Alloyangia pacifica: one gene and its partner. The protein of the gene in region 2 interacts with the protein of the main gene of each other region in a pairwise test. Links are inferred from orthologs where the notes say so. Each region holds a gene or a part of one and is shown on either strand. Other genes may lie near its edges.

What was found. The genes of interacting proteins can lie anywhere in the genome.
Region 1: the proteins of dnaQ (region 2) and dnaE interact in binary tests that used the Escherichia coli proteins (3 or more experiments, as listed by UniProt). The link is inferred for Alloyangia pacifica from one-to-one orthologs.

The regions. Positions count from the first base shown.
Region 1 is NZ_CP022190.1:42,266-46,759, forward strand. Bases 103-4,149 are described here. They hold dnaE (DNA polymerase III subunit alpha), read left to right. Parts: upstream 103-451; coding sequence 452-3,949; downstream 3,950-4,149. Other genes in these bases: CEW88_RS13210 (alpha/beta hydrolase), read right to left, coding at 103-264; CEW88_RS13220 (hypothetical protein), read left to right, coding at 4,095-4,149. Also shown: more of CEW88_RS13210, read right to left, coding at 1-102; more of CEW88_RS13220, read left to right, coding at 4,150-4,494. UniProt on the Escherichia coli protein: DNA polymerase III is a complex, multichain enzyme responsible for most of the replicative synthesis in bacteria. This DNA polymerase also exhibits 3' to 5' exonuclease activity. The alpha chain is the DNA polymerase catalytic subunit.
Region 2 is NZ_CP022189.1:144,753-148,198, forward strand. The notes cover bases 151-3,149. They hold dnaQ (DNA polymerase III subunit epsilon), read left to right. Parts: upstream 151-1,303; coding sequence 1,304-1,996; downstream 1,997-3,149. Other genes in these bases: CEW88_RS00615 (shikimate dehydrogenase), read left to right, coding at 151-721; coaE (dephospho-CoA kinase), read left to right, coding at 721-1,311; secB (protein-export chaperone SecB), read right to left, coding at 2,019-2,528; CEW88_RS00635 (FxsA family protein), read right to left, coding at 2,589-3,101. Also shown: more of CEW88_RS00615, read left to right, coding at 1-150; CEW88_RS00640 (Tim44/TimA family putative adaptor protein), read left to right, coding at 3,207-3,446. UniProt on the Escherichia coli protein: DNA polymerase III is a complex, multichain enzyme responsible for most of the replicative synthesis in bacteria. The epsilon subunit contain the editing function and is a proofreading 3'-5' exonuclease.

The sequences.
Region 1 (4,494 bases), on a different replicon or contig from region 2:
GCGCGGTGCCCCGCCGCGCAGGGCCGCGTGCCGCAACAGGGCAGCCTCGGCGCCGAGCGGGACCAGTTCCGCCCCGTGGCGCGCGACATGGGCCGTGTCGAGATGCGAGGCGGGGCTGAGGTAGCGACGCGCAAGCAGCCGGCCGGTCAGCCTCGGTGCCAGCGCTGCGGCAAGATGCAGGGCCCGACGACGGGTCGATAGGGCGCCCCGGGGCGCGAGACGCTCCTGTGCCCCGCCCGTATACCCTTCGCTCCGCCGTGCCATGCCGATCTTTCGCTCACTCGTACCGCGCTCCCGCCTTCAGGATTGCGCCATCAACGGCGCCGCGACAATTCACTTTCTCCGGGAATTTGCCTTGCTTTCTAAATGAGGTAAGCCTGCATCACCCTGGGCGCGCGCACCGCCACGCGGGGGCTTTCGCCGCCCGCCGCCGCGCAATACTCTAAGCGCCATGAGCGATCCCCGATTCATCCACCTCCGCGTCCATACCGAATACTCCTTGCTCGAAGGCGCCGTGCGGCTGAAGAAGCTGCCCGGGCTCTGCGAGGCCATGGAGATGCCCGCCGTGGCGGTGACGGACACCAATAACCTCTTTGCCGCGCTGGAGTTCTCGGTGACCGCCAGCGGCGCGGGCGTGCAGCCGATCATCGGCTGCCAGGTTGATCTGCTCTACGTCGAGCCGGTGCCGGGAGAAAAGCCCAAGGCCCCCGCCCCCATCGTGCTCCTGGCGCAGAACGAGCAGGGCTACGAGAACCTGATGAAGCTCAACTCCTGCCTCTACCTGCGTGGTGACGGGCAGGAGCCGCATGTGACGCTGGACGATCTGCAGACCTATGGCGAAGGGCTGATCTGCCTTTCGGGTGGTCCCGACGGCCCCATCGGGCGGCACCTGCGCGAGAACCGCCGCGCCGCGGCGCAGACCCTGCTGACCCGGCTGCACCAGATCTACGAGGACCGGCTCTACGTCGAACTGCAGCGCCATCCCGGCGAGAACGGCCTGCCCCCCGAGGAGCGCATCGCGGAGCGGGGCCATGTGGAGATGGCCTACGAGATGGGCCTGCCGCTGGTCGCCACCAACGATGTCTATTTCCCCAAGGCCGAGATGTACGAGGCGCATGACGCGCTGATCTGCATCAGCGAAGGTGCCTATGTCGACCAGCAGGAGCCGCGCCGCCGGCTGACCGCGCAGCACTACCTCAAGAGCCCGCAGGAGATGGCGACGCTCTTTGCCGACCTGCCCGAGGCGCTGGAGAACACCGTCGAGATCGCCCGGCGCTGCGCCTTCATGGCCTACCGGCGCGATCCGATCCTGCCGAAGTTCGCCGACGACGAGGTCGAGGAACTGCGGCGTCAGGCCAACGAGGGGCTGCAGGCACGGCTCGCGGTGATCCCGCACGCGGTCTCGGTCGAGGAGTACCAGAAGCGGCTCGACTTCGAGCTTGGCATCATCGAGGGCATGGGCTTTCCCGGCTACTTCCTGATCGTTGCGGACTTCATCAAGTGGTCCAAGGACAATGACATCCCCATCGGTCCGGGCCGGGGCTCGGGCGCGGGCAGCCTCGTCGCCTATGCGCTGACCATCACAGACCTCGACCCTCTGCGCTACTCGCTGCTGTTCGAGCGCTTCCTGAACCCCGAGCGTGTGTCGATGCCCGACTTCGACATCGACTTCTGCATGGACCGGCGCGAAGAGACGATCCGCTACGTGCAGGAGAAGTACGGACGCGACAAGGTCGGCCAGATCATCACCTTCGGCGCGCTGCTCTCGAAGGCCGCCGTGCGCGACGTGGGCCGGGTGCTGCAGATGCCCTACGGCCAGGTCGACCGGCTTTCGAAGATGATCCCGGTGGAGGGGGTCAAGCCCGTCTCCATCGAGAAGGCGCTGCAGGACGAGCCGCGGCTGCGCGAGGAGGCGCGCAACGAGGAGGTGGTGGACCGGCTGCTGACCTACGGCCAGCAGGTCGAGGGGCTGCTCAGGAACGCCTCGACCCACGCCGCGGGCGTGGTGATCGGCGACCGCCCGCTCGACCAGCTGGTGCCGCTCTACCAGGACCCGCGCTCGGACATGCCCGCCACCCAGTTCAACATGAAGTGGGTCGAGCAGGCGGGGCTGGTGAAATTCGACTTCCTCGGCCTGAAGACGCTGACCGTGATCCAGAACGCGGTGAACCTGATCCTGAAGTCGGGCCGCCCGATCCATGTCGCCGCCGATGGCACCGAGCTCTACGCCCCTCCCGAGGGCGCCGAGAACCAGATGAACCTCATCCCGCTGGATGACGAAAAGACCTACGAGCTCTATTCCGCCGCCAAGACGGTGGCGGTGTTCCAGGTGGAAAGCTCGGGCATGATGGATGCCCTGAAGCGTATGAAACCGACCTGCATCGAGGACATCGTGGCGCTGGTGGCGCTCTACCGTCCCGGCCCGATGGAGAACATCCCGGTCTATTGCGAGGTCAAGAACGGCCTGCGCGAGATCACCTCGGTGCACCCGCTGATCGATCATATCCTCGAAGAGACGCAGGGCATCATCGTCTACCAGGAACAGGTGATGCAGATCGCGCAGGAGATGGCGGGCTACTCGCTCGGCGGCGCCGACCTGCTGCGCCGCGCCATGGGCAAGAAGATCAAGGAGGCGATGGACGCCGAGCGTCCGAAGTTCGAGAAGGGCGCGGCCGAGAACGGCGTCGACAAGAAGAAGGCCTCGGAGGTCTTCGACCTTCTGGAGAAATTCGCCAACTACGGCTTCAACAAGTCGCACGCGGCGGCCTATGCGGTGGTCTCCTACCAGACCGCCTGGCTGAAGGCGAACCACCCGGTGGAGTTCATGGCCGGTGTCATGAACTGCGATATCCACCTGACGGACAAGCTCGCGGTCTATTTCGACGAGATGAAGAACGGGCTGAAGCTGCCCTACGTGCCGCCCTGCATCAACCGCTCGCAGGCGAGCTTTGACGTGGTGAACGGCGAGCTGGTCTACGCTCTGGGGGCATTGAAGAACGTCGGACTGGATGCCATGCGGTTGGTGGTCGAGGGACGGGGCGACACGCCCTTCACCACGCTCTTCGACGTGGCCCGCCGGGTCGATCTCAAGCGCGTCGGCAAGCGCCCGATGGAGATGATGGCCCGCGCGGGTGTCTTCGACCAGCTCGACAAGAACCGCCGCCGGGTGTTCGACAGCCTCGACGCGCTGGTCGCCTATTCCGCCGCGATCCACGAGCAAAAGGCCTCGGCGCAGGTCTCGCTCTTCGGCGAGGCCGGGGACGATCTGCCTGAGCCGCGGCTTTCGCCGGTGCCCGACTGGCTGCCCGCCGAGCGGCTGTCGGAAGAGTTCAAGGCGATCGGCTTCTACCTCTCGGGCCACCCGCTCGACGACTACATGCCGGCGCTGAAGCGGCGCGACGTGATGACCCTCGAGGAGGCGACCAACAAGGCGCGGGGCGGTCCGTGCATCGCGAAACTCGCGGGCGTCGTCGCCGGGCGGCAGGAGCGCAAGTCGGCCAAGGGCAACCGTTTCGCCTTTGCCCAGCTTTCCGATCCCACCGGCGCCTACGAGGTGACGCTCTTCTCCGAGACGCTGGAGAAGAGCCGCGAGTTTCTCGAGACCGGCTCGAAGGTGGTGATCACCGTCGAGGCCACCATGGAGAGCGACCAGCTCAAGCTGCTGGCACGTTCGGTGGGGCCGGTCGAGCAGGTGGTCGCGGGCGCGGGCGCCACGGGGCTGAAGATCTGGATCGAGGGGGCGAGCGCGATCAACCAGATCGCCTCGGTGCTGTCGCGTGCCGCCGAGCAGATGCCCAAGGCCGGGCGCGGCCCGGTGCGGCTCTGCCTTGCCGATCACGGGCTGCCGGGCGAGGTCGAGATGGACCTGCAGCAGGACTTCCCGGTGACCCCGGAGATCAAGGGCGCGGTGAAATCACTGGGCGGGGTGCTGGCGGTCGAGGACTTCTGAGCGGTCCGCCGCCGGTTTTCCAAGCCTCGACAAGGGCTTGTGGATCCGTGCTCGGAAAAGGGTTACACGAAGGTTAAACATTCTGGCCCGCGCGCTGGTTCGCGCAGGCCAAGACTGCCGACGGTCCCCTTTCTGGAGAGCCTTCGTGGCACCCACCGCCCCGCCCCTACGCGCTTTGGCGCAGATCCTCCCGGCCCTGGTCGCGACGCTGGCCCTGGCTGCCTGCGAAACACCGGGCGAAGTGCCGCGACTGTCGGAGGTCGAGCTCGACAAGAGCGCCGGTCAGAGCGCCGCCCTGCCCTCCGAGGCCGAGCTGTCGGATGAGGGAGGATTGCGCGCCGCCCCCGAGACCCCCGTGCCGCGAACAGCGCCGCCGCAGGGCGGGCTGCTGGGCTGGCTCGGAGGGCAGGCCGCGGCGGCCAAGGGCACGGGTCCCGACGCGCGGCAGGTCCCCTTCGGCACCGCCCTGCCCCATGGCGAGATCGCCCGGGTCTGCGGCGTTCCCGAGAGGCGGCTGGGCGTGCCGGTGGCGCAATATCCCGAGA
Region 2 (3,446 bases):
CTACATCCCGATGGACGTGCCGGCAGCGAAGCTGGAAGAAACGCTGCGCCTGCTGCCCGAGATCGGCTTTGTGGGTGTGAACATCACCATTCCGCACAAGGAGCGGGTGATGGAGATCGCCGACATGGTCTCGGACCGGGCGACGCTTATCGGTGCGGCGAACACGCTGACCTTTCGCGAGGGCGGCAAGATCTACGCCGACAACACCGATGGCTACGGCTTTCTCGAGAACCTCAAGCAGGGCGCGCCCGACTGGCGCGCCACTGCCGGCCCGGCGGTGGTGCTGGGCGCAGGCGGTGCCTCGCGCGCGGTGATCACCGCGCTGCTCGAGGCCGGGGTGCCGGAAATCTATCTCAGCAACCGTACGCGGCTGCGCGCCGAGAAGCTGCGCGAGGACTTTGGTCAGCGCATCCATGTCATCGACTGGGTGCATGCGGGCAACGTGCTGGAAGAGGCGAACACGGTGGTCAATACCAGCTCGCTCGGCATGGTCGGCAAGCCCGAGCTGCGGGTGCCTCTGGATGGGCTGCGGCCCGGCACGCTGGTGACCGACATTGTCTACACGCCGCTGGAGACCCGCCTGCTGCGTATCGGCCGCGAGCTGGGCTGCACCTGCGTTGACGGCCTGGGCATGCTGCTGCACCAGGCGGTGCCGGGCTTCGAGCGCTGGTTCGGCACGCGCCCGGTGGTAGATCAGGCCACCCGCGACGCGGTGCTCTGATGCGGTTCAGGCTCGGTCTCACCGGATCCATCGGCATGGGGAAGTCGCAGACCGCAGGCTTCTTTGCCGAGGCGGGCTGTCCGGTCTGGGACGCCGATGCGGCGGTCCACAGGCTCTATGCTGCGGGCGGTGCGGCGGTCGCTGCCATCGGTGCGGCCTTCCCGCAGGCCATCGTCGATGGCGCGGTTTCACGTGAGGCCCTGCGCGAGGTCATTGCGGCGGATAGCACGGCGCTGAAGCTCCTCGAGTCCATCGTGCACCCGCTTGTGCGAGCCGATCGCGCAGAGTTCGACAGGACCCATCCCGAGGCCATCGGCGTCTTCGACATCCCCCTGCTCTACGAGACCGGATCCGAAACCGAGTTCGACGCGGTGGCCTGTGTCACCATTCCCGAAGACATCCAGCGCGACCGGGTGCTGGCGCGAGGCACGATGAGCGCGGAAGATCTCGATCGCATCCTCGCCCGCCAGATGCCCAATGCCGAGAAATGCGCCCGCGCGGATTTTGTCATCACAACGGACACGCTGGACCATGCCCGCGCGCAGGTTCAGGCTGTTCTGAAAGAAATCGAAAGGCGGCTCGATGCGTGAGATCGTTCTCGACACCGAAACCACCGGCTTCGAGCCGGAACAGGGCGACCGCATCGTCGAGATCGGCGCGGTCGAGCTCTACAACCACGTGCCGACCGGCAAGGTCTATCACCAGTACATCAACCCCGAGCGCGCGATGCCGCAGGAGGCTTTCGAGGTGCACGGGCTGGGCGACGACTTCCTGCGCGACAAGCCGGTTTTCGCCAAGATCGTCGACGAGTTCATCGCCTTTCTCGGTACGGACGCCAAGCTGGTGATCCACAACGCCAGCTTCGACGTGAAATTTCTCAACGCAGAGTTGAAATGGGCGAACCGTCCGCAACTTTCAAAAGATTGCGCCATCGACACGCTGATGATCGCGCGTAAGAAGTTCCCCGGCTCGCCCGCGTCACTGGACGCGCTCTGCCGCCGTTTCGGCATCGACAACTCCAGCCGGACGCTGCACGGGGCACTGCTCGACAGCGAGATCCTTGCGGAAGTCTATCTGGAACTGATCGGCGGCAAGCAACCGGACCTGGTGCTGGCGCCTGTCTCCTCGGGCCGCAACAGCGCGGGAGGCGAAGAGGAATGGCGACCGTCCCGGCGGCCCGTGGCCCTGCCTTCGCGCATCACCGAAGAAGAAAAGGCGGCTCACGCCGCCTTTGTCGAGAAACTCGGAGAGAAGGCGCTCTGGTCGCGGGGCTGAAGCCCCGCCACCTCGCAAGCGCTCAGGCGTCGAGCTTGCGCTCTTCGCCGGCCGCGGCAGTTGCCTGCTGACGGCGCGCGATCTCGTTGCGGTACAGCGCGACGAAGTCGATCGTCTCGAGGTTCAGCGGCGGGAAGCCACCGTCGCGGGTCACATCCGACACGATGCGGCGCACGAAGGGGAAGAGCATGCGCGGGCATTCGATCAGCAGGAACGGGTGCAACTGCTCTTGCGGGACGCCTTCGATGTTGAACACGCCGGCGTAGTCAAGCTCGAGGATGAACAGCATGTCGCCGGTCGCCTTCGACTTGGACTCGACCTTCAGCTTCAGGACGACTTCGTACTGGTTGTCGGCCGACCGCTTCTTGGCATCGAGGTTCACCTGCACCTGAACGTCGGGCTGGACCTCACCGGTCACGCCCTTCTGCGCGAGGATGTTCTCGAAGCTCATGTCGCGCACGAACTGCGCGAGCACGTTCATCTTCACCGCTGCCGGGGACTGCTGCGCGTCTGCCGCGCCGTTTTCGCTGATTTCAGCCATGGAAAGCTCCTGTTGGATTTTGTTTCCGAATAGCAGCCCCGGGGAAACGGCTCAATGCTTAGTCCAACCTGACCCTGGGTGATTGGGGCGCTTGGAGCCGGGAATCTCGGTAAATTCCCCCTCGATCACGTCATCTTGTGTCTGCGGGCCGGGGCGATAGGGCTCGGTTTGCGGGCGCGGGCCGCTCTGGGGATGCCCGCCCATCTCGAAACGCTGCACCTTGATGCGGGTCGAGATGAAACGCATCACCGCGTCCCGCACCGCGGGGATCAGCAGCGCGAAACCGCAGGCGTCGGTGAAGAAGCCGGGCGTGAGCAGCAGCGCGCCGGAAAACAGGATCATCGCGCCATGCGCCAGCGGCCGGGTCGGATCCTGAAGCCGCGAGAAAGAGCTCTGCAGATCCGACAGCGCCCGAAGACCCTCGCGCCGCACCAGAGCAGTGCCGAGGATGGCGGTCACCACCACGATCAGCAGCGTCGGCCACAGACCGATCAGCCCTCCGACCTGGATGAACAGCGTGATCTCGATGAGCGGCACCGCGACGAATGCCAGAAATAGCCACATGGCCTCACTCCTTTTCCGTGGGTGCGCACTGGTAGACTTGGCGCTGCCCAGTGCCTACATAGGAATGCAACACCAGATTTTCCATGTTTTGCCCAAGAGGTGCCGATGAATATGCCGATCGTCCAGCTGCTGGTACTTGCCGCGATCGCGATCTTTCTGATCCTGCGTCTGCGGAGCGTGCTGGGCACACGCGACGGGTTCGAGAAGCCGCCCGTGCAGGCACCGTCCCGCCGTGACGACAGCCGTCGCGACTTCGAGGTGATCGAGGGCGGGCCTGACCACGACATCATCGACCATGCCCCCGAGGGCAGCCCCTCGGCCAAGGCGCTGGCCAAGATGAAGGCG